DNA from 4 places in the Mesorhizobium sp. M0166 genome. Region 2 is predicted to be linked to each of the others. Evidence: predicted binding sites of a transcription regulator. Region 2 holds the regulator's gene; each other region holds the start of a gene.
The links. Region 2 encodes PhoB, which activates phosphate uptake and scavenging genes when phosphate is short. Its sites were predicted from a motif close to TGTCATNNANCTGTCAT; they were not measured.

Region 1 (7,285 bases), on a different contig from region 2:
AGATCCAGCGGCTCCCGGGGTCGGCGATGATCGGCCGCTCAAGGATGAAGCGATAACGATCGGGCGCGTTCTCCATCGCGATCTCGCTGTTCTGCGGATCGCTATAGGGACGGTTTTCGTCCCACTCCATACCGAGCGTCATCGTCAGCGCATGGCCGATCGTGATCTTCGCGCGCGCGGGATCGGCGGCGAGATCAGCGTACTCGGGAAACAGGGCGAAGAGCGGCGCATCGGGTGGCGGCACCAGTCCCTTGTCGAGCGCAATGCCGTAAAGCAGGCTGACGATGCTCTTCGTCACCGAGCGCAGATCATGCAGCGTACCGGCGTCAAAGGCGATCTGCCCGATCGGGCGCCCCCATTCTTCGTCCCTGCCCTCGGCATAGTGCTCCAGGAAGACCTTCTCGGAGCGGGCAGCGAGAACGATGTGCAAGTCGCGCAACAGGCCGGACTCGAGCCCGGCAAGCAGCTTACGGTGGATCGCTGGATCGAAGCCGAGCGCTTCGGCCGCAGCTACGGACGGAGATGACGATAACTCTGGGATGGTCATGGAATTCTTCGCTCCGCGTTACCCCACCGCCCGGAATTCAGCCTCGGACCGTCCGTTCACTTCACCGACATGCTCGGCCCGCCCTCGACCGCCAGCACCAGCCGACGGTTGGTGACCCTTGCCAGCTGTGCCAGCCGGCCGGCCGGCCGCTCGCCGTAAAGATCGGCCAGCGCTGCCGGCAGCACCAGCGCCAGCACGCCATTGCCGCGGTTTTCCCATTTCAGTCGCGGCATGACACCCGGCATTGCCGCGCTCAGCAAATAGACGACGCGCAGCAGCGCGGCCAGCACGCGAGCCCGCTCGAGATAGCGCGGTGTCGCCAGTCCGCGGATTTCCGGAGCGGCTTCATTGAACACGCCCTCGTGGCGAAACAGGCTGACAAGCGCCAGGAAGGCGCGGCCGGGATGGTCGACGCCGATGAAGGAGGCATGGGCGATGATATTGAGCGATTGCTTGCCGCGATATTCGGGATGGGCGCGCCAGCCGATATCCGCGAGCAGGCAGGCGGCGTGGCGGTAGCGCGCCTCATCCCTGGTCTCGTCGATGCCGAAGGCGGCGAACGCCTTGCCGGTCCATTCGACAAGCTCATGCGCGTGGTCGACCGAGCGCGAGCGCAGGCGGGCGAGCTCTTCCGCCGCCGAGATCAGCGGATCGGCTTTCTGCTCGGCCTTGTCGAGCAGCGAATAGAGAAAGCCCTCGCGCACGCCCAGCGCCGAGACGATGATCTTCGACGGCTGCATCGCCGCCATGATCTCCTGCAGCACGATGGCGCCATAGGGCAGCAGCGAGCGGCGGTTCTTGGAGATGCCCTCGATGCCTTTGATCTTATCGATCTCGGCCTTGGCGACCTGCCGGAGGAAATTCGCGGCGCTTTCGATGCCGATCTCGTAATGATGCATGACGCCGAGCGGGTAGTTGGTCATTTCCATGTGCAGCCGGGCGAGGTTTCGCCAAGTGCCGCCGACCGTGTAGAAGGCCCTGCCCTGCCCGCCCTTCAGCAATTTCGCCCGTGCCAGTTGCTCGCGCGTGATCCTTGCCGCCTGGCTCAGCGAGTTCTTCGCCATGTCCTGCAGGCGCAAGCCGCCCAATGGCAACGTGATGCCGTCACCGATCGTCTCACCATCGATGTCGATCAGTTCGAGGCTGCCGCCGCCAAGGTCGCCGGCAATGCCGTTGGCCGGGTGGAAACCGGAGATGACGCCGAGCGCCGAATAATGGGCTTCCTCGCGGCCGCTCAGCACCTGGATTTCGGTCTTGAGCACGTCCTCGGCGCGGTGGATGAAGTCGGGGCCGTTGACGGCCTCGCGAGCGGCGGCGGTCGCCAGCACATACATGCGCTCGGCGCCGGCCTGGTCGGACAGCGCGCGGAAGCGGCGGAACTCTTCCATCGAACGCGTCACCGCCTCGGGATCGAGCTTTCCGGTCGAAACGATGCCGCGGCCGAGGCCGGCCAGCATCTTTTCGTTGAACAGCAAGGTCGGCGAGCGCGCCAGCCCCTCATAGATGACAAGACGAATCGAGTTCGACCCGATATCGATGATGGACAGCGGTCGGCGGTCCTGGAGCCGGCCCTGGGACGCTGAAATCATCAGCCCGTCGCTGCGTTCTGTTTCTTGCGGCGTTTGAACTGCGCGATGCGCTTGGGCGCATGCGACTTCAACGCATCGCCCCGTCCGGACAGGCTCGGATTGGTCATGAAATATTCCTGCGCGTTGAACGGTTCCTCGCCCTCTTCCAGCACGACGCGCCGGGAGGTTCCGTCAGCCAATACGTCGAAACTTTGCTGGTTGTCCATGATGTTGCCGAGCATGATCTGGCCGAGCACCTGCTCATGCACAGTTGGATTGGTGATCGGCACCATGGTCTCGACGCGGCGGTCGAGATTGCGCGGCATCAAATCGGCCGAGGAGATGTAGACGATCGCCCCGTCCGATGGCAGGCCGTGGCCGTTGCCGAAGCAGTAGATGCGGCTGTGCTCGAGGAAACGGCCGACTATCGACTTCACCCTGATGTTCTCCGATAGGCCGGGCACCTGCGGCCTCAGGCAGCAGATGCCGCGCACGACGAGATCGATCTCGACGCCGGCGCGGCTGGCATCATAAAGCGCATCGATGACGATCGGATCGACCAGCGCATTCATCTTCATCCAGATGCGGGCCGGCCTGCCCTCCAGCGCGTGGCTGATCTCGTCCGAAATGTGCTTGAGGATGCGGTCGCGCAGCGTGAACGGCGAGATGGCCAGCCGCATCTGCTCGGCCGGCTCGGCATAGCCGGTGATGAAGTTGAACAATTGGGCGACATCGCGCGCGATCGTCGGGTCGGTGGTGAAGAAGGACAGGTCAGTGTAGATGCGGGCGGTGACCGGGTGGTAGTTGCCGGTGCCCAGATGCACGTAATTGCGCAGCCTGCCATCCTCGCGCCGCACCACCAGCGACATCTTTGCGTGGGTCTTCAGTTCGAGAAAGCCGAAAACGACCTGAACGCCGGCGCGCTCGAGGTCGCGCGCCCAGCGGATGTTGGCCTCCTCGTCGAAGCGCGCCTTGAGTTCGACCAGCGCCGTCACCGACTTGCCGGCCTCGGCGGCGTCGACCAGAGCGCGTACGATCGGGCTGTCATTAGAGGTGCGGTAGAGCGTCTGCTTGATCGCCACCACTTCCGGGTCGGCCATTGCCTGGCGCAGGAACTGCACCACGACGTCGAAGGATTCATAGGGGTGGTGGACGATGATGTCCTTCTCGCGGATGGCGGCAAAGCAATCGCCGCCATGCTCGCGGATGCGCTCGGGGAAGCGCGGATTGTAGGGGGTGAATTTCAGATCGTCGCGGGCGACGGCGACGATCTCCGAAATCTGGCTGAGCGCCAGCGGACCGGTGAGCACGCTGATGCGGCTTGCCGAGACGCCAAGCTCGCCGGCGACGAAGTCGCGCAATTCGGGCGGCATCAGCATGTCGAATTCGATACGGATGACCGAACCGCGGCGGCGGCGCTTCAGCGCCGTCTCGAACAGCCGCACCAGATCCTCTGATTCTTCCTCGACCTCGATATCGCTGTCTCGGATGATGCGGAACGTGCCGGAGCCCTTGACCTCATAGCCTGGGAACAGCTTGCCGATATAAAGACCGACCGCCTCCTCGAGCGGGATGAAGCGGACATGGCGCTTGCGATCCGGCAAACGGATGAACCGCTTCAGCGCCATCGGCAGGCGCAAAAGCGCACTCATCTCCTCGCCGTTCTTGCGGTGGCGCAATTGCAGCGCCATCGAGAAACCGAGATTGGGAATGAACGGGAACGGATGCGCCGGATCGATCGACAACGGCGTCAACACCGGAAATACCTGCTCCTGGAAATGGTCCTCCAGCCAGGCCTTCTCGTCCTTGGTCAGGGCATCGCGGGTGATGCTTTCGATGCCCTCCTTGTCGAGCAGCAGCATCAGCGCCGAAAGGCTTTTCTGCTGGTCCTCCTGCAGGCGCTCGACCTCGCGCAGCAATTGTTCGAGCTGCTGCTCGGGCGTGCGGCCATCCGGGCTCTTCAGCACGATGCCCTCGCGCACCTGGCCGGCAAGACCGGCGACGCGGACCATGAAGAACTCGTCGAGATTGGCTGCCGATATCGACAGGAAGCGAACGCGCTCGAGCAGCGGATGATTGGCGTTCAGCGACTCTTCGAGCACGCGCCGGTTGAATTGCAGCCAGGAAAACTCGCGGTTGACGAAGCGGTCGGGATTGCCGCCTTCGCGGCTCGCCGCCTCGACGGTGATGAATTCGTTCTGGACCGGCTTCAGTTCGTTCATGGTTTCCGCTCTTCCAACACCGTTCGACGACCACAGCCTTAACCGGCTTAACTTATCCTCTGACAGGCTTTTGCGACAGTTTCATTTCATCGATCTTGCAAAGAGACGAGTTATGATCCAGATGCAATCGACAAGATCAGGAGACGACGATGGCAGGCGGTTCTATTCCCCATTTCCAGAACGATGCGGGCTATCCGGCAATCGACATCGGCGTCAAGGAATTCATGTGCACCGGCGCCAATCCGCCTTTCGACCACCCGCATGTATTTCTCGACATGGGCGACGACAATGAAAAAGTCTGCCCCTACTGCTCGACGCTCTATCGCTATTCGCCGAAGCTGAAGGCATTGGAAACGCAGCCGCCGGGCTGCCTCTATCTCGACCAGGCCGCCTGATTCTTCCGCGACAAGCCTGATGCAGGAAATGCAGTCCCGGCAGGTGGTCATCGCCGGGGCGGGCGTCGCCGGGCTGACCGCGGCACTGGCCTTCGCCGAGCGCGGCTATCGGATAAAACTGTTCGAACAGGCGCAGCACCTCGAGGCTGCCGGCGCCGGTATCCAGCTTTCGCCCAACGCGACGCACATCCTACGGCAGCTCGGCGTACTCGGTCGGCTGTTGCCGACGGCGGTGCGCCCGGAGGCGGTCGTGCTCAAGGATGCCGCCACGCTGCGCCAGCTGGCTCGCGTACCGCTTGGCCAGGCGGCAGAAACGCGCTGGGGAGCGCCCTATCTCGTTGCCCACCGCGCCGATCTGCAGTCAGCGCTGATGGAGCGGATAGCCGAGCGGCCCGAGGTCGAGCTTGTCACCGGCGCCTGCGTCGGCAGCGTCGCCACTGGACCGAATGGCATCACCTCAACAGTCGAGGTTGCCGGCACGGCGATCGAAACGGAAGCATCGTTGCTGATCGGCGCCGATGGCGTCTGGTCGTCGGTGCGAGAAACGCTTGCCCGCAAGGCGGCCGAATTCGGTAGGAGCCGGTTTTCGGGCGAGCTTGCCTGGCGCGCGACGGTGGCCGCTGACAGCCCCGCCGGACAAACCTTTGCAGCGGTCGGTGCGCCCGATTGCGTTAGCGCATTCCTCTATCCCGGCTTCCATATGGTCGCTTATCCGGTCAGCCGTGGCACTGCCTTCAACCTCGCCGCCTTCACCAGGGGCAAGCGTATCGCCGAGGGCTGGTCGGGGCATGCCGACCCCGCCAGCCTCTCAAGCGCCATGCGCGGTACCGCGCCGGCGCTGGTCCGTCTGGCGAGCGAGGCCGCACCATGGACGGCATGGCCGATCCACACCGTCGAGCAGCGGCGGTGGACGACGCCGCAAGGCATCGCGCTAATCGGCGATGCGGCGCATGCGATGACGCCGTTTGCCGCGCAGGGCGCGGCGATGGCGATCGAGGACGCGGCGACGCTTGCCGGCTTCGTTGCGGCCTCCACAGCCGACCTTGAGGGGGCACTTGCCGCCTGGGAACAGGCGCGGCGGCCGCGCGTCGCCCAGGTCGCCCGCCGCGGCGCCGTCAATCGCCTCGCCTGGCATGCGGCCGGGCCGGTGGCGATGGCCCGCAACCTGTTCCTGGCAATGCGCTCGCCCGAAAAACTCGCCGCCGATCTCGATTGGCTCTATGGCTGGCGGGCGCGCGAGTCTGGGGATCGGCGGTGAAGCGCGAAGGCCGGCGGGACAGAGGGGGGCGCGAAGGATCGCGGCGTTGATCAGCCGGAACCCTCTTCAATTGTAAAGCTGCATCGACAGGCCGAGCGAGGCTGGCAGCGGGTTCCACCAGCCGGTGCGCAGGCCGGCCGTGCGCAGTGCCGCCGCCGTCCAGGTGTTGCAGCCGACCAGTGCGTTGAAATGACCGTTGGCTTCGAAGAAACGATCGAAGCGGGAATAGGCCGCACTCTCGATCGGCATGGCCCCGTTCGGCCCCTGCCGGAAGCTTGCTGCAATGTAATCGAGCAGCGCCGTAAACCGCGCCTCGCCGATGTCGAAACCCGCGACGTTGGGATGCGGTTCGGCGATTTCGCCGGAAATGTCGACATGCATCACCGAGGCATCGACGGTCAGCGCCTTCATCACCGGCACTGCCTTCAGCTCCGACCAGGTCGGCGTCTCCAGATAGAAGGCGCGGCCACCCCAGCCGAAGACGATGTAGCGGACCTCCGCCATGTCGGCCGGAATGCCGGCATCGACCAGGAAGTGGAAGCGCCGGCGCACATCGTCGTCGACCGGAATGGCGATGTCGGTGTGGATCGGATTTTGCAGCACCAGGATACGGTGGCTTGCGCCGATCGGATCGGCAACGGCCGCCGGCCAGAGCGGGCGCGGCAGCAGCGTGCCCAGCGCTACCGCTAGCGCTATTGCAACGGCCAGCAGCCCAAGAAAACGGGCAAGCTTCTTCATGGGAAAGGCATAGAACAAGCAATGCTCAAGGTGAAGCCTCTCCGAAAGTTGCACAGCTGACTTAGAGCTTGACGCGTATCCTCCCCAGGAGGATATGCTGAGGCATGTCAGATCACCTCCACGCCTCGCATCCTTCCATCATTAAGCGCCTGAAGCGCGCGCAAGGACACCTCGCGGCGGTGCTGGCGATGATCGAGGCGCATCGCCCGTGTGTAGATCTGGCGCAGCAGCTTCATGCCGTCGAAAAAGCCATCAGCAGCGCCAAGCGCGAGCTGATCAACGACCACATCGAGCATTGTCTGACGGACAGCGTGGAAACCGGCGGCAACTCGCTGGCGGAACTCAAGCAGCTGGCGAAGTATCTATGAACAATGTCGTGGCCCGCATTCTGGACTGGCTCGGGTTCGGCTCGCAGGCCGCACATCATCACGGCGATCACGGTCCGCACGGTCACACCTATGGCGTCATCGATGCGACAATTGCCACCACCGACCGGGGCATCTGGGCAATCAAATGGTCGTTCGTGATCCTGGCGATCACCGCAGCATTGCAGATGG
Region 2 (7,285 bases):
AAAGCCAGGAATTCGGTGATGATGGCGCTTTGCGTCGTCGCCGCCGGCATCGGGCTTGCCTGGCTGGCGCTCATCCTCGGCGCGCTGGTCTATAAGGGCACGGCCGGGCTTTCGCTTGCGGTCTTCACCGAGATGACGCCACCACCGGGCGAGGCCGGCGGCCTGCTCAATGCCATTGCGGGAAGCCTGCTGATGACGATCATCGCTGTTGTCGTCGGCACGCCGATCGGCGTGCTGGCGGGAACCTACATGGCCGAATATGGACGTTTCTCGCGCATCACCACCGTCGTCCGCTTCATCAACGACATCCTGTTGTCGGCGCCGTCGATCATCATCGGCTTGTTCGTCTATGAGTTGATGGTGCGGCCAATGGGGCATTTCTCGGCCATTGCCGGCGCCGTTGCGCTTGCCATCCTGGTCATTCCGGTGGTCGTGCGCACCACCGAAGACATGCTCAACCTGGTGCCGAACGCATTACGTGAAGCCGGTGCCGCGATCGGCGCGCCGCGCTGGGTGGTGATCCGTTCGGTCGCCTACCGCGCCGCATTATCCGGCATCGTCACCGGCATATTGCTGGCGATAGCGCGCATTTCCGGCGAGACGGCGCCGCTGCTCTTCACCGCGCTCAACAACCAGTTCTGGAGCAGCAATATCAACGCGCCGATGGCCAGCCTGCCGGTGACCATCTTCCAGTTCGCTCTCAGCCCTTACGAGGAATGGCAGCAACTGGCGTGGACCGGCGCACTCATAATCACCCTGACGGTTCTGGGCTTGAGCATCCTCGCCCGCAGCCTTACCGGACGCAGAGAGGACAGATGACACAGATGTTGTCCCCGGACATGACGATGACCGAAACGGTCGCCGAGAAGACGAAGATCGAGGTCAAGAACCTCAACTTCTACTACGGCCAGAGCAAGGCGCTAAAGGACATCAGCCTGTCGCTGCCCGAGCGCAGCGTCACGGCCTTCATTGGGCCTTCGGGCTGCGGGAAATCGACGCTGCTGCGTGTGTTCAACCGCATCTATGAGCTCTACCCGAAACAGACAGCCGAGGGCCAGGTGCTGCTCGACGGCAAAAACATTCTCGACCGGTCGCAGGATCTCAACCTCCTCAGGACCAAGATCGGCATGGTGTTCCAGAAGCCGACGCCGTTCCCGATGTCGATCTACGAGAACATCGCCTTCGGCGTCAGGCTCTACGAAAACCTCGGCAAGTCCGAGATGGACGGCCGCGTCGAACAGGCGTTGAAGCGCGCCGCGCTGTGGAGCGAGGTCAAGGACAAACTCAACGCCAGCGGCTTGAGCCTGTCCGGCGGCCAGCAGCAGCGGCTCTGTATCGCCCGCACCGTGGCCGTGAAGCCGGAAGTCATTCTGCTCGACGAACCGGCGTCCGCACTCGACCCATTGTCGACCGCCAAGATCGAGGAACTGATCGACGAATTGCAAGCCGACTACACGATCGTCATCGTCACCCACAACATGCAGCAGGCGGCGCGCGTGTCGCGCCAGACCGCCTTCATGTATCTCGGTGAACTGGTCGAGTTCGACCGGACCGAGAAGATCTTCACGTCGCCCCGCGAGAAGCGCACGCAGGATTATATCACCGGCCGCTTCGGCTGAGCCGTTCCGATCATGCATATGAGGACAGGACCATGGGCGAACACACAGTCGCTTCTTTCGACGAGGATCTCGAGCAGATCAGCAAGCTGATCCGCGACATGGCCGACCTCGCCGGTTCGATGGTCGGCGGGGCGACCAAGGCCCTGTTGAATTCCGACAACGTGTTGGCGCAACGCGTCGTTTCCGACGACGCCATCATGGATGCGCGTCAACGCGAACTGGACGACCGCGCCATCACCCTGATCGCCAAACGCCAGCCGATGGCCCACGATCTTCGCCATGTGGTCGGAGCGATCCGCATGGCCGGCGACCTCGAACGCATCGGCGACCTTGCCAAGAATATCGCCAAGCGTGTGAGTGCGGTCGGCCTCAGCGTCACGCCGCGCGACTTGTCGCATTCCATCGACGCGATGGCGCAGCTGGTGCTCATCCAGGTGCAGGGCGTCATCGAGGAGTATGCTGCAGGCGATGCGGCCGCGTTGGCCAAGCTGCGTGCCGCCGACGAGCGCATTGACGTCAAATACACGTCCGTGTTCCGCGAGCTATTGACCTACATGATGGAAGATCCGCGCAACATCACCGCTTGCACGCACCTGCTGTTCTGCGCCAAGAATCTGGAGCGGATCGGCGACCATGTCACCAACATCGCCGAAAATGCGTATTATGTGCTGACCGGCGAGCAATTGCCGGTCAATCGTCCGAAGCAGGACGAAACGACAATGTCCGCGCCGGTGACATGATGGGGGTGCCCAGCTGATGATCGCACCACGAGTAATGGTGGTGGAGGACGAGGAGCCGTTGGGTGTGCTGCTCCGCTACAATCTCGAATCCGAAGGCTACCAGGTCGAGGTGGTGACACGCGGCGACGAAGCCGAGATCCGTTTGCAGGAGAATGTGCCCGACCTTCTGGTGCTCGACTGGATGATACCAGCGGTTTCCGGCATCGAGCTCTGCCGCCGGTTGCGGGTGCGCCCCGAAACCGAGCGGCTGCCGATCATCATGCTGACCGCGCGCGGCGAGGAGAGCGACCGGGTGCGCGGTCTTTCGACCGGCGCCGACGACTATCTGGTCAAACCGTTTTCTACACCGGAATTCATGGCCAGGGTCAAGGCGCTGCTGCGCCGCGCCAAGCCGGAAGTGCTGTCCAGCGTGCTGAAGGTCGGCGACATCGTGCTCGATCGCGAATCGCACAGGGTCTATCGCAAGAAGAGCGAGATCAGGCTCGGACCGACCGAATTCCGGCTGCTGGAGTTTATGATGCGGCATCCGGGCCGCGTCTTCTCGCGCAGCCAGTTGCTCGATAATGTCTGGGGCGAGACGATCTACATCGACGAACGCACAGTGGACGTCCATGTCGGCCGGCTGCGCAAAGCCGTCAATAACGGCCGCATGCCGGATGTCATCCGCACCATCCGCGGTGCCGGTTATGCGATCAGGGAAGATTGATCCGCCTGGTCAGGCGACGTTCTTTCGGACGCCGGGCCTCATTTGCGCGCCCGGCGCGAAAATCTCCTGGTCGACGAAGCTTAACGCCCGCATCGCGCAGCCTTCGCGGATCAGCGGCAATTCGTTCGGCTCAGTGTCGAAAGAGATCGAGCCGGAATGCTGGCCGCCGGCGGTCTGTGCGATTGCCTTGCGCAAGGCCGGCTCGATCAGATCGAAGGCGGCGGCACTGGCGCCGACCATCGCGACCGGTGCCGGATCGATCAGCGCGAACAGCGAGCCGAGACCGAAACCCAGCGCTTCGCCGGCCTTGCAGTAGGCCTCGCGTTCCGGCCCATCTTTCTCGCGCGCCCGGGCCGCCAGGGCGCGCATGTCGGCGTCGCTGACGTCGGCGACCGGTTCGCTGTCTTCGCTCATCTGCCTGGCGTTGCGCCAGATGGCGTAGTTGCCGGCATAGGCCTCGATGCAGCCGCGTCGTCCGCAACGGCAGAGCGCGCCGCCTGGACGATGGATCATGTGGCCAAACTCGCCGCCCGAGGAATGCGTGCCGGTGAACAGCTCGCCCTTCAACACTAGCCCCATGCCGATGCCATGCGAAAGCAGGATGGCGATGAAGTCGTCGCGATGGCGGTCCGGCTTGCGCCAGCGCAGAGCCACCGCCATCATATTGCAGTCGTTCTCCACCGTTGCCGGGATGCCGAATTCGTCCTCCAGCATGTCGGCAAAGGCAATGTCGGTCTGCGGCGTGATCGGCGACCACAGCATGGCGCGTGCAGGGGAGTCGGTAATGCCCTGGATAGCTAGGGCGATGCGGGCGACACTGCGGACGTCAAGGTCTGGATCCTCAAGTCGGCGCCGGACGATGGCCATGCATTCGCGGATCAGTTCGTCGCGCGGCATGGTCAGCGTGTCCAGCCGGCGCTGTTCCTCGGCGACCACCTGTCCCGCATAGTCGATAATGGCGGCCGACAGGAAATTCAGCGACAACACCACGGTCAACACCGCCGCAGCTTCCGGGTTGAGGGCGAGGCCGACCTGCGGACGACCGCGTTTCAACGAAACGGGCTCGCTTGCCTTGCTCTCGGCGAGGATGCCTTCCCGTATCAGGTCGGAGGAGATCGCCGATATGGTCGAATGGCTGAGGCCGGTGGTTGCTGCGATCTCAGTACGCGATGGCTGGCCGGCCCGGCGCACCGCCGAGATCACCATCGCCCGGTTGCGCCGGCGCAAATCGTCATGGCGGATTCCGACCGACATCGTTTTGCTTTCCTCCCGGTTGCCGCGGCCGCTCATGAACCGGAAGCCGTCGGTAATGTCCGACAAACAGTGTCGGATGCAGGCAAATAGTGTCAGATGCGGGTGGCGCTGTCATCGTTTATTCCGACGCTCGAAAAAACTCGCAAAGTCATCAAAATCCATCAGAATCGATGTTGACAGCAGCCGGAGATCGGGCCAGTATTTTTTCGAGGCTCGAAAAAATTAGAGCTTCTAAGCTGGTCTTTGAGCCAATTGGTCACGCCGTACGCGGCGCAGGGAGGATATGATGAAGAAATTCACGACCGCCATTCTGGCGGGTGTCGCCATGACGCTGGCGCTGGCGTCGGTGGCGCAGGCTAAAGACAAGGTCATCGGCGTTTCCTGGTCGAACTTCCAGGAAGAGCGCTGGAAGACCGACGAGGCCGCAATGAAGGCGGCCATCGAGGCCGCCGGCGACAAGTATATTTCCGCCGACGCGCAGTCCAACCCCGGCAAGCAGCTCACCGACGTCGAGAGCCTGATCTCGCAGGGCGCCAACGCACTGATCATCCTTGCGCAGGACGCCTCGGCCATCGGGCCGGCCGTGCAGAAGGCGCTGGACGAAGGTATTCCGGTTGTCGGCTACGACCGGCTGATCGAGAACAAGGACGTCTTTTACCTGACCTTTGACAACAAGGAAGTCGGCCGCATGCAGGCCCGCGAAGTGTTCAAGGTGAAGCCGGAAGGCAACTACGTCTTCATCAAGGGCTCGGGTGCCGATCCGAATGCCGATTTCCTGTTTGCCGGTTCGATGGAAGTGCTGAAGGACGCTATCGACAGGGGCAAGATCAAGAATGTCGGCGAGGCCTATACCGACGGCTGGCTGCCGGCCAACGCCCAGAAAAACATGGAACAGTTCCTGACGGCGAACGACAACAAGGTCGATGCAGTGGTCGCGGCCAATGACGGTACTGCCGGCGGCGTCGTCGCAGCATTGACGGCGCAAGGGTTGGCTGGATCTGTTCCGGTCTCGGGCCAGGACGGCGACCACGCCGCGCTGAACCGCATCGCGCTCGGCACACAGACTGTGTCGGTGTGGAAGGATGCGCGCGAGCTCGGCAAGAACGCCGCCGAGATCGCCTCGCAACTGGCCGACGGCAAGCAGATGACCGACATTGCCGGCGTGAAGGATTTCACCACGCCCGGCGGCAATACCGTCAAGTCGCTGTTCCTGACCCCGGTCGCCATCACCAAGGATAACCTCAACGTCGTCATCGACGCCGGCTGGATCAAGAAAGAAGAGGTCTGCGCCGGCGTGGCGGCGGGCACTGTTGCAGTCTGCAACTGAGCCGACGTTTCCGAGACGTCCGAACGCCGCGGCCGCTCGCCGCGGCGTTTTTTCAACAAGAGTTGTTTTTCCGCTTCCGGCGGATAACTTCTAGGCTGCTTCCGGCATCCGCGGCAGACGGCAACCCGGCGGGAGAAACATGATGACCGACACGACTTCCAACACGCCGGTCGACAGCACGGCAGACCGGGCGCGTGAATCCGAGCTCGGCATCGTTGCCCGATTTCTCAAGGCAACCGAACTCGACACGCGCATGCTCGGCATGGTCGGCGCGCTGCTGGTCATCTGGGTCGGGATCCACATACTCTCGGGTGGGCTTTTCCTCACGCCGCGCAATCTCTGGAACTTGTCGGTGCAGACCTCCTCGGTCGCGATCATGGCGACCGGCATGGTGCTGGTCATCGTGATGCGCAACATCGATCTTTCGGTCGGCTCCGTCGAAGGCGTGATCGGCATGGTGATGGGCGTGGCGCAGGCCGAATTCCTCATCCGCGTCATGGAGTTCCAGCTTGGAAATCCCTGGATATGGATCATCGCGCTGGCTGCCGGCGTGGCGCTCGGCCTCCTGATCGGCGCGTTCCAGGGCTTTATCATCGCCTATCTCGAGGTTCCGGCCTTCATCGTGACGCTGGGCGGCCTGCTGGTCTGGCGCGGCATGGCATGGTTGATGACGAGCGGGCGCACCGTCGCGCCGCTCGACGCCACCTTCCAGCTCATGGGCGGCGGGCCGCGTGGCTCGATCGGCGCAACCGCAAGCTGGATCGTCGGCATTCTCGCCTGTGTGGGCGTCGCCTTCATGCTGCTCAACGGCCGGTCGCAGCGCAAGCGGTTCAAATTTCCGCTGCGCCCCGTCTGGGCGGAGACCCTGCTGGGTGTTGTCGCCTGTGCCGCCATCCTCGGCGCTGTCTGGATCGCCAATTCCTATCCCTGGCCGATCGGCATCGTTCGCCAGTACGCCCAGCGGAACGGCATCACCCTCCCGAAGGCGGGCTGTTCATCGCCCATGGCATCGCCATACCGGTGCTGATCGCTGTCGCAGTCGGCATCGTCATGACCTTCATCACCAAACGCACCCGTTTCGGCCGCTATGTCTTTGCCATTGGCGGCAACCCGGAAGCGGCGGAACTCGCCGGCATCAACACGCGCTGGGTGACCATGAAGGTGTTCATGATCATGGGCGTGCTGGCCGCGATCAGCGCGGCGATTGCTTCGGCCCGCCTCAATGCGTCGACCAATGCGCTGGGGACCCTGGACGAACTCCTGGTCATCGCGGCGGCGGTGATCGGCGGCACGTCGCTCGCCGGCGGCTCCGGCACAGTGCTCGGCGCCATGCTCGGCGCGCTTTTGATGCAGTCGCTGCAATCCGGCATGGTGCTGCTCGGCATCGATTCGCCGCTGCAGAGCATTGTTGTCGGCGCCGTGCTGGTGGTCGCGGTGTGGCTCGATACCGTCTATCGCAAACGGGTCTGAGCATGATCCCGCAAGGTGGAAACCGGTTGTCGGACAAGATCATGCTCAAGCAGGATCTATAGGGAGGAAGAACAAGCATGGCAGACAAGACCGCTCCCACGCCGCTGATCGACATGCGCAACATCTCCATCGCCTTCGGCGGCATTCGCGCCGTCGACGATGCCTCGGT
Region 3 (7,285 bases), on a different contig from region 2:
GACATCCCAAGCCGTGAAACTGCAAACCATGAAGTCCTGGAGGCCGTATGCTCTTCTGGTCGTCGCCGCGATAGCGCTCGACCAGTTGCTGAAATATCTGGTCGAAACCGGCCTTGCCTTTCAGGAACGGCTCGACCTGCTGCCGTTCCTGGCGCTGTACCGCACCTACAACACCGGCATCGCGTTCTCGCTGTTTTCGTCCTTCGGCGACACCGGCCTGGTGGTCGTCGCGGTTCTGGTGGTCGCTTTCGTGCTCTGTCTTGCGGCCCGCACGCCGCCCGGTCACCTGCTTGCCCGCATCGGCTTCGCACTGATCGTCGGCGGCGCGCTCGGCAACCTGATCGACCGCGCTGCCTATGGCCACGTCATCGACTATGTCCTGTTTCATACGCCGGTCTGGTCCTTCGCCGTCTTCAACCTCGCCGACGCCTTCATTTCGGTCGGTGCCGTGCTGGTCGTCTTCGACGAACTCATTGGCTGGCGGCGCGGAACGTCGGGCGATTGACCTCACTCGCCTGGCGCCGCACATTCTGATCTGCAAGCCCGAGGAGAAAAAATGCCCGAAACCTTCAACGCCATCCTCGTTTCGCGCGACGCCGAGAAAAACCAGTCGGTCGCGGTGACCGAGCTTACCGAGGCAGACCTGATGGAGGGCGACGTCACCGTCGCGGTCGAGGCGACGACGGTGAACTACAAGGACGGCCTTGCAATCACCGGCAAGGCGCCGGTGATCCGCCGCTGGCCGCTGGTGCCGGGCGTCGATTTCGCCGGCACCGTCATCTCGTCTTCCAATCCCGACTGGCGCAAGGGTGACAAGGTCATATTGAACGGCTGGGGCGTCGGCGAGACGCATTTCGGCGCCTATGCCGGACGCGCCCGCGTCAAGGGCGACTGGCTGGTGCCGCTGCCGGACGGCATGAGCCCGCATGAAGCGATGGCGGTCGGCACCGCCGGCTACACCGCCATGCTTTGCGTCATCGCGCTGGAGCGCCACGACATCGTGCCCGATCGCGGCCCGGTGGTGGTGACGGGCGCTGCCGGCGGCGTCGGCTCGGTCGCGGTCTCGATCCTGTCCAGCCTCGGCTATCACGTCGTCGCCTCGACCGGTCGCAGTGCCGAAAGCCCCTATCTAACCGACCTCGGCGCCGCGGAAGTGATTTCACGCGACGAGCTTACCCAGCCGGCAAAACCACTCGCCAAGGAACGCTGGGCCGGCGGCGTCGATGCGGTCGGCAGTCACACGCTGGCCAACATTCTGTCGATGACCTCCTATGGCGGCGCCGTCGCCGCTTGCGGCCTCGCCGGCGGCATGGACCTGCCGGCAAGCGTCGCCCCCTTCATCCTGCGCGGCGTCTCGCTGCTCGGCATCGATTCGGTGATGGCGCCCAAGGCGGTCCGCCTCGAGGCCTGGCGCCGCATCGGCGCCGATCTCGATCACGCAAAGCTTGCCAGCCTGTCGACGAGCATCGGCTTCGACGGCATCATCGGCGCCGCGCATGACATCGTCGAGGGTAAGATCCGCGGCCGCGTGGTGGTGGACATATGAGCCTCCAAAGGGACAAAAAAGAGCGCGACCGCTAAAATTCGAACGATCAACCACAACCTTCGATAAGCTCTGTCTGGCAGGAGTTCCGTATGATTGCGGAACCCGGCATCAGAGATGCGGAACCAGCCGAACGGGCCGACGGGACGGCCCCCGAGGCACCAGGACGGCAACTTGTCGCCGCGCCACCGCTGGCGCCGGAACTACCGGCCGCCAACCGCGAAGGCCTGCCCTTCCTGACGCTCGTCGCCATCGTCGTGCTGGCAGGCCTGTCGCATCTGACCGGGGCGCCGATCTTCATCACCATCGGCCTTTTGGCGACAGCCATCGCCGGGCTCGCCATGCATCTGCGCAACAGGCGTACCGAGCGCCGCGCGGTGGCCCTGCTCGATGCCACGACCGCCCGCAGCCGCGCCGAAATCGAGACACTGGCCGACCGCATGTGGGAGATGCAGGAGAGCGAGGAGCGCTTTCGCGGGCTGATCGATGCACTCGGCGATCTCGTCGTCCACCGCGACCGCGACGGCCATATCGTCTACGCCAACAAGGTTTTCGCCGACCTTGTCGAAACCGACCAGCGCGACCTCGCCGGCAAGACCCTGGCCGAACTGGGCATCGATGTCGGCATCGTTCCCGACGCCGCCTTTTCCGACCATGAATGCCTGAGTTCCACCGATGTCGCCATTCGCACGCCGGACGGCCCACGCTGGTTCTCTTGGATCGAGCTGTCGGTGCGCGACAAGGACAGCGGCGCCGTCTCGCATCGCGCCATCGCCCGCGACATCACCGCCCGCAAGCGCGCCGAATCCTCGCTGATCACCGCCCGCGAGCGGGCCGAATATGCGAGCCAGGCCAAATCGCGCTTCCTCGCCACCGTCAGCCACGAGATCCGCACGCCGATGAACGGCATCATGGGCATGGCCCGGCTCCTCGCCGACACCAGCCTTTCGCCCGAGCAGCGGACCTATGTCGGCGCCATCTCGACCTCGGCCAGCGCGCTGCTGGCGCTGATCGAGGACCTGCTCGACTACTCCAAGATCGAGGCCGGCCGCTTCGATCCCGAACCGCAGCCGATGTCGGTGCGCGAGATCGCCGACAATGTCGTCGAGCTTTTGGCGGCGCGGGTTTTTGCCAAGGATATCGGCCTCGGTTGTCATGTCGAACCCGACGTGCCGCAGCTGATCACCGCCGACCCCGGCAGGGTCAGGCAGGTGCTGCTCAACCTCATCGGCAACGCCGTCAAGTTCACCGACAGCGGCGGCGTCCTGGCGAGCATCGGCCGCGTCCGCACCGAATCCACCGACCGCATCCGCTTCACCATCACCGACACCGGCCCCGGTCTGCGCGAGGAGGACATGGAGCGCATATTCGAGGACTTCGAACAGGCTGACGGCACCTCGACCCGTGCGCATGGCGGTGCCGGCCTCGGTCTTGCCATTTCCAAGCGCCTGGTGACCGCCATGGGCGGCACCATCTCCGTGTCGAGCCGGCTTGGCCAGGGGTCCGAATTCGTCTTCGAGATTCCCGCTATTTCCGCCGTCGAGGCGCCGCAGATCCGCCAGGACGCCCTTTCGGGCCGGCATGCGGTGATCGTATCGAAGAACCTGGTCGAGGCCGAAGCCCTCGCCCGCACCATTCGCGCCAATGGCGGCACGGTCGATCTGGCCGCCGCCGCCGCCCAGGCCACCGCTTTCGCCGAGAGCTGTGACGTGCTGCTGATCGATGCTGCCATGGAGCAAAGCGACGGCAGGCTGCTCAGGCGCCTGCGCCAGAGCGGATTTGCCGATTGCGAGGCGGTGACGCTGATCGCGCCGACCGACCGCGGCATGCTTGGCGAGTTCCGTGCCAACGGTTACGCCACCTTCCTGGCAAGGCCGGTGCGCGGCGAAACACTGCTGCGTGTCCTGTTGACCAGCCATGCGCCGGTCATCGCCGAGCCGCAGCTGCAAAAGCGCGGCGCGCTGGCTGGGCACGCCATTGGCGGCCGCCAGCAAGGCCTGTCGGTGCTGATCGCCGAGGACAACGACATCAACGCCATGCTGGCTCGCGCCACGCTGCTGAAGGCCGGGCATCGCGTCAAAGTGGTTGGCAACGGCAAGGCCGCCGTCGAGGCGGTCATCAGCACCGGCCACAAGCACCGCTACGACGTGGTGCTGATGGACTTGCATATGCCTGTCATGGACGGTCTGGACGCCATCGCCGCCATCCGCCGCCATGAGGAGGAGACCGCGGTGCCGCCGGTACCGATCATGGTGCTGTCGGCCGACAGCCAGGAAAAGACCCGCCACGCCGTGCTCGCTCACGGTGCCAGCGGCTTCGTCACCAAGCCGCTTGACCCCGATGCCCTGGTTCATGCGGTCGAAGGGCAAGCGGCCGCCTGAGGCACAACCTAGACGGTCGATAGATTACCCAGCCGACGAAGTATTGCCCGCAGAGCCGTATCACGGTACTGTCACAATCCTGTTGCACCTACACCGTATCCCCGTGCCAAGAGGGATGGCTCGAAGGAGAATCACTCGTGCATACAGTCATGCCGGAATGTGATGCTCGGCCGAACGCCAGCGGGCCTTTGCTCGTCGGCCGGAACGCCGATGCCGTCATAAAAGGCGCATCGCTCGGCCGCATCGGCAATCTCGAAGTGCGGCTCGCCCGCAACGAGGCCGAGATCGCTGCCGCGCAGGAAGTGCGCTACCGGGTGTTCTACGACGAGCTTGGTGCCAGGAAGGACCTGTTCCAGATGCAGGACCGCCGCGATGCCGATCGCTTCGATCCCCTCTGCGACCATCTGCTGGTCTTCGATACTTCGCTTTCCGGCCCCGAACATCGCCGCATCGTCGGCACCTACCGCCTGCTGCGGCAGGAGATTGCCGCGGCGGCCGGCGGCTTCTATTCCGAAGGCGAATTCGAGCTGACCAAGCTGATCGCGCGGCATCCCGGCCAGCGCTTCCTCGAGCTCGGCCGCTCCTGCGTTCTGCCGGAATACCGCTCGAAGCGCACCATCGAGGCGCTGTGGCAAGGCATCTGGGCCTATATCAACCATTACGGCATCGGCGTGATGACCGGTTGCGCGTCGTTCCACGGCACCGTGCCGGCGGCACATGCCGAGGCGCTGACCTATCTTGCCCACCACTGCCGGACGAATTCATCGTGGGACGTGCGTGCCGTCGCCGGGCGCTATTGTTCCATGGATCTGATGCCGATCGAGGCCGTCAATGCCAAGGCGGCGATCGCCGCGATGCCGCCGCTGGTCAAGGGTTATCTGCGCGTCGGCGCGCGCATCGGCGACGGCTGCGTCATCGACCGTGAATTCTCGACGGTCGACGTGTTCGTGGTGATGCCGGTCAAGGAGATCGGCGCCCGCTACGTCAATTATTATGGCGGAGAAGCGCAGCGGTTTGCGGCCTGAGTAGGGGAGTAGGCGGAGAGAAGGCAACGGCCGGAGTAGGCAATTGCTCTACCTTACCCGACGTAGCGTTATTCCCTACTCCCGTACTGCCCTATTCCCCTACTCCCCTAACTTACGCATCCTTCTCGGCCTGCTCATTGACCGGCCCCGGCTCGACCGGTGCTTCGCTTGCTACATGCTTGGGGCCGCCCTTGGCCACGCCGACCATGGCCGGCCGCAACACGCGCTCGCCGATCGAATAGCCGGGCTGCACGACTTGCACGACCGTGTTGGCCGGCACGTCGGGATTGGGCACCTCGAACATCGCCTGGTGGAAATTCGGATCGAATTTCTCGCCCTCGGGTTCGAGCTTCTTCACGCCGTGACGTTCCAGCGCCGACAGCATGGCGCGCTCGGTGATCTCAACGCCGTCGATCAGCGCTTTGAACCCGGCATCGCCCGAAGCTTTGGCCTCCTCCGGGATGGCATCCAGGGCACGGCGCAGATTGTCTGACACCGAAAGCATGTCGCGGGCAAAGTTGGCGACCGCATAGGCGCGCGCATCGTGGACGTCGCGGGCGGTACGGCGGCGCAAATTCTCCATGTCGGCCGCGACGCGCAGTGCGCGATCCTTCAGCTCTTCGTTTTCCTTCAGAAGCCGCACAAGCGCTTCATAGTCGCCGTCGACGCCGCCTTCCCTTGGCTCCGCGGCAGCCTCGGTCTTCTCGGCTTCGTCGGGCGCGCGTTCGTCTTTTGCCTGGTCGCTCATCGCCGTTTCCCGTCATTTTCGAATGGTGTGGATTTGCGCCCGATATCGAGGTTTAGCGGCCAAAAATCAAGGGGCAAGCGCTACTGCAGCCGCTGTCGCGGCCTGATGGCGGGCCGCGCAAACCTTTCGATTTTAATTCAAACTTTACCGTGACCGCCGGCTTTGCTTGCCAGGCTACTACAATGCGGGAACCATTCCTCCCTTGGAAGAGTTTCGAAGCCGACACAGGATTTTGAGATGATGCCCCGCAGGAACGGCGAAAAACGCGACGGGCTCGCCGCCGATATCCGGCGCCAGCTCGGCACCGAGGCGACCAAGCGCTTTCTGCGCACCTTGCCGGCTTTCCGCACGGAGTCCGATATTCCCGACCGTCTGAAGGAATTGCTCGACCGCCTGGACGGCGTGGAAGCCAAGGTGGTCGCAGGCGGGCGCCGTCGGTAGGCGCCGTTGCCGGCGCCGCGCCCGGCGGTTGTGGCCGGCATTCCTTGCCATCGCGCGACATTTACGCGCAGTAACTTTGCGTGATCTCCGCCTTGCGGCAGCGCCCTGCTCCGCCTATGTTTCATGATGAACATGATTTCCCCCGAAGCTGTGGCAAACAGCAAGCGCGCCTGGTTGAAAATCCTGTCGCGCTATAAAAAGCCCGACAGGCGTCGCAGCGCCGTCGAACTCGCCATCACCCTCATCCCCTTCGCCACGCTGTGGGCACTGTCCTCGGCCGCCTATGCCTATGGCCATTGGTGGGGTCTGGTCCTCATCCTTCCGGCAGCCGGCTTTCTGGTGCGGATCTTCATGATCCAGCACGATTGCGGCCACGGGTCCTTCTTTGCCAACCGCTATGCCGACGACTGGATCGGCCGCGTGCTTGGCGTGCTGACGCTGACGCCTTACGATTGCTGGCGTCGCGCCCACGCAACCCATCACGCCAGCGCCGGCAATCTCGACGAGCGCGGCACCGGCGACATCAAGACACTGACCGTCGCCGAATACCGGCAACTGTCGTGGCGGGGCCGGCTCGCCTATCGCCTCTATCGCCATCCGCTGGTGATGTTTGGCCTTGGCCCGATATGGATCTTCATTTTCGAGCAGAGACTGCCCTTGGGCATGATGCGGGGCGGCCTCACCCCCTGGGTGTCGTCGATGTCGACCAATCTCGCCATCGCGGTCATCGCCGCGCTGCTCATCTGGTTCGTTGGCCCTGGCGCGTTCCTGGTCGTGCATTTGCCGATCGTCATCCTCGCCGGATCGGCCGGCATCTGGCTGTTTTATGTCCAGCACCAGTTCGAGGAGACGGAGTGGACAAAGGACTCCGAGTGGGAATTCCAGCACGCTGCCCTGCACGGTTCGTCCTATTACGACCTGCCGCCGGTGCTGAACTGGATCACCGGCAATATCGGCGTCCACCATGTGCACCACCTCTCGGCCAAGGTGCCATGCTATCGGCTTCCGGAAGTGCTGAGGGACTATCCGGAGCTGCGTGAGATCGGCCGCGTCACGCTCCTCGACAGCCTGCGCTGCGTCAAGCTGGCGCTGTGGGACGAGAGCCGCAGCAAACTGGTATCATTCCGCGAAGCGCGGATGGCCGTGT
Region 4 (7,285 bases), on a different contig from region 2:
TCGGCGTCGATGTCGGCACCAAGGCCGAGATCTACCGCCTGTTCGGCGCGCTGTTGTCCAAGGGAGCCGGCATCATCCTGATCTCGTCCTACCTGCCGGAGGTCTATGAGCTCGCCGACACGCTGCACGTGTTCCGGCGCGGCAAGCTGGTGGCCACGCATGGGTTTCGTACCGCTGACCACGAGGAGATCCTCACCCAGGCACTGGCCGAGAAACAAGAAAGACCGGGAGGACGGATATGAGCACTGAGGCGATCGCTGCCGAAAGGCCGAAACGCAACTACAACGCCCTGTTCGGGCTGACACTGCTGGCGCTGCTGGTTCTTTTGTGGGTCATCCTGTCGGTGGCGACGCCGAGCTTCGCCTCGGCCAACAATATCTCCAACCTGTTGCGGCAAGGGTCGATGATCGCCATCCTGGCGGTCGGCCAGACCTTCGTCATCATCACCGGCGGCATCGACCTTTCCGTCGGCGCCGTGGTCGGCTTCGCCACCGTCATCGTCGCGATGCTGATCAACGCCGGCACACCGGTTTTCCTCGCTATCCTGATCACCTTGCTGGTCGGCGTCGCCATCGGCATGTTCCATGGCTTCGGCATCGTCAAGATGGGCCTGCCGCCCTTCATCATCACCCTGGCTACGCTGACCTCGCTGCGCGGCATCGGTCTGTTGATGACCAACGGCAACTCGATCTCGATCAACAACGACGCCTTCCAGACGTTCTCGCGCAGTTCCTTCGTCGGCGTCCCCAATCTGTTCTGGATGGTGATCCTGGTCGGCATCCCGGCCTACATCTTCCTGCACCACAGCCGCTGGGGCCGCTATCTGTTCTCGGTCGGCTCCAACGCCGAGGCGTCGCGCCTGTCGGGCGTCAACGTCCAGCGCACCATCTACATGGCCTATACGTTGTCCGGGCTGTGTGCGGCCTTCGTCGGCGTGCTGCTCGCCTCGCGCATCGGCATCGGCAATCCGACGCAGGCCGAGGGCTGGGAATTGCAGGCGATCGCCTCCTCGGTGATCGGCGGCACCTCGCTGTTCGGCGCTGTCGGCTCCGTGCACGGGCCGCTGCTCGGCGCCTTCATCCTTGCCACCATCAACAACGGCGCCAATCTGCTTAACGTCAACGCCTTCTGGCAGCGCATCATCACCGGCGTGCTGATCATCGTCATCGTCTATTTCGACGGGCTGCGCCGCCGCGGCAAATAGACCGCCTCCCAACAACCGCCGGCCTCGCGACAGCAGGGCCGGCGGTGCCATGAACCCGACTGGATTGAAGCATGAAAGCCGTCGTCTGCCGTTCCCCCGGCGAACTTGTCCTCGAAGATCGTCCGGCGCCTGGCGCGCCCCCCGCCGGCTGGGCGCTGGTCGCCGTCAGCCATGTCGGCATCTGCGGCACCGACTATCACATCTTCGAAGGCAAGCACCCGTTCCTCGCCTATCCCCGCATCATGGGCCACGAGGTTTCCGGCACCGTGATCGAGGTTGGCGAGGATGTCGATCTCTCGGTCGGCGAAGCGGTGATCGTCAATCCCTATCTCGCCTGCGGCAAATGTATCGCCTGCCGGCAAGGCAAGCCCAATTGCTGCGTCAGGATCGAGGTGCTCGGCGTCCACCGCGACGGCGCCATGTGCGAGCAGGTCCTGGTGCCGGCGCAAAATCTTTATCCGGCAAACGGCCTGTCGCTGGCCGATGCCGCCGCCGTCGAATTCCTGGCGATCGGCGCCCATGCCGTGCGGCGCTCGCTGGCTAATCCAGATGCGCGCACGCTGGTCATCGGCGCCGGCCCGATCGGGCTCGGCACGGCGCTGTTCGCCCGCATCGCCGGGCTCAATGTGACGCTGCTCGACATGAGTGCGGAGAGGCTGGGTTTCGCCGAAAGTGAACTCGGCTTCGCGACCCTCGACGGCTCGCAGGGCGCCACCGCCGACCTGGTGCGGGAAGCAACCGGCGGCGATGGCTTCGACGTGGTTTTCGATGCCACCGGCAACACCCGGTCGGTGCAGTCGGCTTTCGCCCATGTCGCGCATGGCGGGGCGCTGGTCCTGGTCAGCGTCGTCAAGGACGACATCGCCTTTTCCGATCCGGAATTCCACAAGCGCGAGATGATGCTCATCGGCAGCCGCAACGCCCTGCGTGCCGATTTCGACCATGTCGCCGCCTCGATCCGCAACGGCGCGGTGCCACTGGCAAAGCTCGTCACCCATCGCACTACGCTTGGCGAGACGCCGCGTGACCTCGCCCGCTGGGCGCATGAGAAGTCCGGCCTCATCAAGGCCGTGATCGAGGTGGGTTCATAACATGGCAGGCGGTGAACCCGGCCCGAATTGACGACGCCCCGCGCAGGTCGACCCCCACTCCGCCTCGGCTTTGCCGAGCCACTTCTCCCCCGATCGACGGGACGATCGACGGGGTAGAGGAAGGGTGCGAGCCTATTGCAGCCAACGCTCCTCAACCAGACTCCCTCCTTCTCCCGCCGTCAGCGGGCTCCCTTCCTCTCCCTCCGGAGGGGGGAGAGGTGGCTCGGCGAAGCCGAGACGGAGTGGGGGAAGGCGGTCCTCAAACGCCAAGCCGCTGATAAGTAAGCGCGACCGAGCCGGTATGATATCAGCGTGAGTCAGATAAATCACGGTCTCGTACCGGCCGGCACTACCTACAGCGCCGACAGTTTGAGCTCGATCCGCTCGGCCGGGAAGCGTGACTCCGAAAACTGTATCGGCTGACCGTCGGGCGTGACGTTGACGGCGACCGTGACCAGCACGATGGCGCCGGGCTGCAGGTCGAGGTCGGCAAGGTCGGCGGCATCGGCATGGCGCGCCGACAGCACAGTCGATTGCCGGAGATAGTCGTCGATGCCCAAACGTGCCAGCGATGCGGTGATCGAACCGGTTTCCGCCATGGCGGCATCGATGCCGGCAAAGCGCCTGGCATCGAACCAGCCGGCCGCGCGGGACACCGGCATTCCATCGGCTTCGCCGCGCGTTTCCAGGCGTATCACCTCGGCCCCCTTCGCAAGGCCCAAGCCCTCTGCCACACGACGGTCGGCGGGCTCGACCGATGACGCGAGCAAGGTGATATGCCGCTCGGACGCCTGTCCTTGCAATCCCTCGGAAAAGCGGGTGCGGGCGCCGATCGGATAGGACAGGCGCCTGCGCGACAGCACGAAGGTGCCGCGCCCCTGCTCCGCCCTGAGCACGCCCTCCTGCACCAGCGCTGCGATAGCGCTGCGCACCGTGTGACGGTTGACGCCATAGCGTCCGGCCAACGCGATCTCGGGCGGCAGCGCGGCATTCTCGGGAAAATCGCCGGCGGCGATCGAATGCAGTATCTGGTCGGCGATCTGCCGCCACAGCGCGACACCGCTGCGCCGCTCGATGCTGTTGGCTTGTCCGATCATTTCCGCCCCCGATCTTTTTTGCCCCAGACATTTTCCTCGTGTCATGCACTCGTCATGGACACGCATTAGAAAATAGATATAATTTGTATAGTTGTCTATATCAATAGACAAGTTTTTGGTGACAAGGGACTGTTAACCATGCGAGGACGGGAAGCGCGAGAGCAGGCCGAGCGCAAGGCCGTGATGGCGACGCTGTCACAATCGACCGGCGACGACATCGTCCGCCTGTGGGACGAAGCCGGCCTGCCTTGCGAAGCGGAACTTCTGCGTGGCCCCGAAACCGGCTTGGTCACGGTACGTGGCCGCATCGGCGGCGGCGGCGCTCCCTTCAATGTCGGCGAGGCGACGGTCACCCGTGCCACGGTACGGCTTGCGTCCGGCCATGTCGGCCACTGCTATGCGCTCGGCCGCGACAAGCAGAAGGCAAGGCTGGCGGCAATCGCCGACGCGCTCTGGCAGGACCCGGCCCACCGCAACGAGGTCGAGACCAAGGTCGTCGCGCCCTTGCAGGCCGCACTGGCCAAGGCACGTGACCAGCGCCGCGCCGAGACGGCTGCGACCAAGGTCGATTTCTTCACCATGGTGCGCGGAGAAGACTGATGGATATCGCCACTCAATCCATCGAAGGCGGCTTCGCCGATCCGGTATTCAACGCCCAGACCGTATTCCGCGCCGTCATGGACGCGATGGCGCGGCCGGGCAGCGTGCAGCCGCTGCCGGCCCTCGCCCACCCGCCGGCGCCGCTATCGGCCACCGCCGGGGCCGTCGCGCTGGCGTTGTGCGACAACGACACGCCGCTCTGGCTCGACCCGGCCTTGCAGGGATCGGCAGCGGTGAAATCCTGGCTTGGCTTCCATACCGGGGCGCCGCTGGCCAACACCCCGGCCGACGCGCATTTCGCGCTGATCGCCACGGCGGCCGAGATGATGGCGCTCGACGGGTTTTCGCAAGGCACCCAGGATTATCCCGACCGTTCCACGACGCTGATTCTCGGGGTCGGCGATCTCGTCTCCGGCGCTCCGCTGCTGCTCGAAGGCCCCGGCATCGAGAAGACGGCGACGATCGCGCCTGCGCAAATGCCGCGTCATTTCGTCGAGCAATGGAAGCAGAACAATCAGCGCTTTCCGCGTGGCGTCGACATCATCCTCGCCACGTCCGACGCGATTGCCTGCCTGCCGCGCACGACGCGCATCAAGACGATGGAGGCATAGCATGTACGTTGCGGTAAAGGGTGGCGAAGCGGCCATTCGCAATGCTCACAAACTGCTCGCCGACCGCCGGCGCGGCGACCGATCGGTGCCCGCACTTCGCCTCGACCAGATCGTCGAGCAGCTGGCGCTGGGCGTCGACCGGGTGATGAGCGAAGGTTCGCTCTACGACAGGGAATTGGCGGCACTGGCCATCGTCCAGGCGCGCGGCGACATGATCGAGGCGATCTTCCTGGTTCGCGCCTATCGCACGACGCTGCCGCGTTTCGGCTACACCAGGGCGATCGACACCGGCACGATGCTGGTCGAGCGGCGCGTGTCGGCGACCTACAAGGACCTGCCCGGCGGCCAGTTGCTCGGCCCGACTTTCGACTACACCCATCGGCTGCTCGATCCCGAGCTTGCCGCCGGCGGCGATGTCGCCGAACCGGAACAGCGTGCCGGCGAAGCGGAGGCGATGCCGCGCGTCTCCGCCATTCTCGCCCGCGAAGGCCTGATCGAGCCCGACGGCGACATGCCAGGTGATCATGTCCCCGGCGACATCACCCGCGAGCCGCTCGAATTCCCGATGGCGCGTGACATCCGCCTGCAGGCGCTGTCGCGCGGCGACGAGGGGTTTCTGCTGGCGCTCGGCTATTCCACCCAGCGCGGCTACGCGCGCAACCATCCCTTCGTCGGCGAGGTTCGCATCGGCGAGGTCGAACTCGAACTGGACGTGCCGGAACTGCCCTTTGCCGTGCCGCTCGGCAGCATCCGCGTCGCCGAATGCCAGATGGTCAACCAGTTCAAGGGCTCGGCCAAGGCGCCGCCGCAATTCACCCGCGGCTACGGCCTTGTCTTCGGCCAGAGCGAGCGCAAGGCGATGGCCATGGCGCTATGCGACCGCGCGCTGCGCGCCTCGGAGTTCGGGGAGGACGTCGTTGCCGCCGCGCAGGACGAGGAGTTCGTCATCTCGCATTCCGACAATGTCCAGGCGACCGGCTTCGTCGAGCATCTGAAGCTGCCGCACTATGTCGACTTCCAGGCCGAGCTCGACCTCGTGCGCCGCATGCGCGCCGAGCACGACGCTCGCGAAAATGCCGGCAAGGGCGAAGAGAAGAGGCAAGCCGCGGAATGACTTCAGTTAGCTCCACCACCGTGACTTCCCCCGTCTGGGGAATGGCCTCCGGATCCGCCGTAACCGCTACTGCTGCCGACGGTCTCGCCTTGCGCGCCTTCCCTCGGCTCAGGAAGAACCATTCTACGAAGCACAAAGGCAACCACCCCGACGAACACCAGCAACAGTATTCCGAGGCGCATCCATCCGATCGGGGTCATCGGAGCCCAGCCCCTTTTACGTGTCTTGGAACTCAATTCGGTAGCACAGAGCGGAAGCGATCGCCATGACCGACATCGCCACCTACAACTTCGCCTATCTCGACGAACAGACCAAGCGGATGATCCGCCGCGCCATCCTCAAGGGCATCGCCATCCCTGGCTATCAGGTGCCGTTCGCGTCGCGCGAAATGCCGATGCCCTATGGCTGGGGCACCGGCGGCGTGCAGGTCACGGCTTCGATCATCGGCCCGGACGATGTGCTCAAGGTCATCGACCAGGGCGCCGACGACACCACCAATGCGGTTTCGATCCGCGCTTTCTTCAAGAAGGTCGCCAATGTCGCGGTCACCACCGAGACGGCGAAGGCGACGATCATCCAGACGCGTCACCGCATCCCCGAGTATCCGCTGAGTGCCGGCCAGGTGCTGGTCTACCAGGTGCCGATCCCCGAGCCGCTGCGCTTCCTCGAGCCGCGCGAAACGGAGACGCGCAAAATGCATGCGCTGGAGGAATATGGCCTCATGCATGTGAAGCTCTACGAGGACATCGCCAGGCACGGCCGCATCGCCACCACCTATGCCTATCCGGTCAAGGTGGAGGGCCGCTATGTGATGGATCCGTCGCCGACACCGAAATTCGACAATCCGAAGATGCACCGTTCGCCGGCTTTGCAATTGTTCGGCGCGGGCCGCGAAAAGCGCATCTATGCACTGCCGCCCTTCACCGACGTCGTCAGCCTCGACTTCGAGGATCATCCGTTCGAGGTGCAGACCTTCGACCAGCCCTGCGCGCTGTGCGCGGCCGAGAACGTCTATCTCGACGAAGTCATCCTCGACGACCATGGCGGCCACATGTTCGTCTGCTCCGACACGGATCATTGCGAGAAGCGGCGGGCCGAAGGCCATCGCGGCCACCTTGCGCCCGAGACCCCCCTTGCCCAGGAAAAAACGGAGCCGGCGCAATGACCGACGAACCGCTGCTGCGCGTTTCGGCGCTGTCCAAATTCTACGGCTCGCGGGTCGGCTGCGAGAACGTCACCTTTGACCTCTGGCCGGGCGAAGTGCTGGCGGTGGTCGGCGAATCCGGTTCCGGCAAGACAACTTTGCTCAACTGCCTGTCGACGCGGTTGCTGCCCTCTTCAGGCACCGCCAGCTACCGCATGCGCGACGGCCAGTTCCGTGAGCTTTACCGCATGAGCGAGGCCGAGCGCCGCTTCCTGATGCGCACCGACTGGGGCTTCGTCCACCAGAACCCCGCCGACGGGTTGCGCATGACGGTGTCGGCCGGCGCCAATGTCGGCGAACGGCTGATGGCGGTCGGCGACCGCCACTATGGAAAAATCCGCGCCACGGCCGTCGACTGGCTGTC

Region 1: NKJ46_RS06535 (RNA degradosome polyphosphate kinase) is a predicted target of PhoB. The motif match lies at 4,410-4,426, and genes of this name have one in related genera.
Region 3: olsB (l-ornithine N(alpha)-acyltransferase) is a predicted target of PhoB. The motif match lies at 3,994-4,010, and genes of this name have one in related genera.
Region 4: phnF (phosphonate metabolism transcriptional regulator PhnF) is a predicted target of PhoB. The motif match lies at 3,432-3,448, and genes of this name have one in related genera.

Annotation. Positions count from the first base shown of each region.
Region 1 covers NZ_JAMYTD010000003.1:393,388-400,672, forward strand. Annotated here, with positions in the region: gene NKJ46_RS06525 (serine hydrolase domain-containing protein) at 1-547, opposite strand, end outside; gene ppx (exopolyphosphatase) at 604-2,136, opposite strand; gene NKJ46_RS06535 (RNA degradosome polyphosphate kinase) at 2,136-4,337, opposite strand; gene NKJ46_RS06540 (zinc-finger domain-containing protein) at 4,487-4,732, shown strand; gene NKJ46_RS06545 (FAD-dependent monooxygenase) at 4,752-5,990, shown strand; gene NKJ46_RS06550 (TIGR02117 family protein) at 6,057-6,728, opposite strand; gene NKJ46_RS06555 (metal-sensing transcriptional repressor) at 6,833-7,096, shown strand; partial or broken gene NKJ46_RS06560 (cation diffusion facilitator family transporter) at 7,093-7,285, shown strand, end outside.
Region 2 covers NZ_JAMYTD010000016.1:73,824-81,108, forward strand. Annotated here, with positions in the region: gene pstA (phosphate ABC transporter permease PstA) at 1-819, shown strand, start outside; gene pstB (phosphate ABC transporter ATP-binding protein PstB) at 816-1,619, shown strand; gene phoU (phosphate signaling complex protein PhoU) at 1,652-2,359, shown strand; gene phoB (phosphate regulon transcriptional regulator PhoB) at 2,376-3,065, shown strand; gene NKJ46_RS18650 (ROK family protein) at 3,075-4,319, opposite strand; gene xylF (D-xylose ABC transporter substrate-binding protein) at 4,606-5,646, shown strand; partial or broken gene NKJ46_RS18660 (sugar ABC transporter permease) at 5,789-7,116, shown strand; gene NKJ46_RS18665 (ATP-binding cassette domain-containing protein) at 7,194-7,285, shown strand, end outside.
Region 3 covers NZ_JAMYTD010000010.1:157,081-164,365, forward strand. Annotated here, with positions in the region: gene NKJ46_RS14435 (TrmH family RNA methyltransferase) at 1-2, shown strand, start outside; gene lspA (signal peptidase II) at 29-505, shown strand; gene acuI (acrylyl-CoA reductase (NADPH)) at 557-1,546, shown strand; gene NKJ46_RS14450 (PAS domain-containing hybrid sensor histidine kinase/response regulator) at 1,636-3,924, shown strand; gene olsB (l-ornithine N(alpha)-acyltransferase) at 4,074-4,949, shown strand; gene grpE (nucleotide exchange factor GrpE) at 5,062-5,697, opposite strand; gene NKJ46_RS14465 (hypothetical protein) at 5,935-6,138, shown strand; gene NKJ46_RS14470 (fatty acid desaturase) at 6,265-7,285, shown strand, end outside.
Region 4 covers NZ_JAMYTD010000032.1:48,543-55,827, forward strand. Annotated here, with positions in the region: gene NKJ46_RS26200 (sugar ABC transporter ATP-binding protein) at 1-242, shown strand, start outside; gene NKJ46_RS26205 (ABC transporter permease) at 239-1,204, shown strand; gene NKJ46_RS26210 (zinc-binding alcohol dehydrogenase family protein) at 1,276-2,295, shown strand; gene phnF (phosphonate metabolism transcriptional regulator PhnF) at 2,649-3,392, opposite strand; gene phnG (phosphonate C-P lyase system protein PhnG) at 3,531-3,992, shown strand; gene phnH (phosphonate C-P lyase system protein PhnH) at 3,992-4,603, shown strand; gene NKJ46_RS26230 (carbon-phosphorus lyase complex subunit) at 4,605-5,717, shown strand; gene NKJ46_RS26235 (alpha-D-ribose 1-methylphosphonate 5-phosphate C-P-lyase PhnJ) at 5,983-6,882, shown strand; gene phnK (phosphonate C-P lyase system protein PhnK) at 6,879-7,285, shown strand, end outside.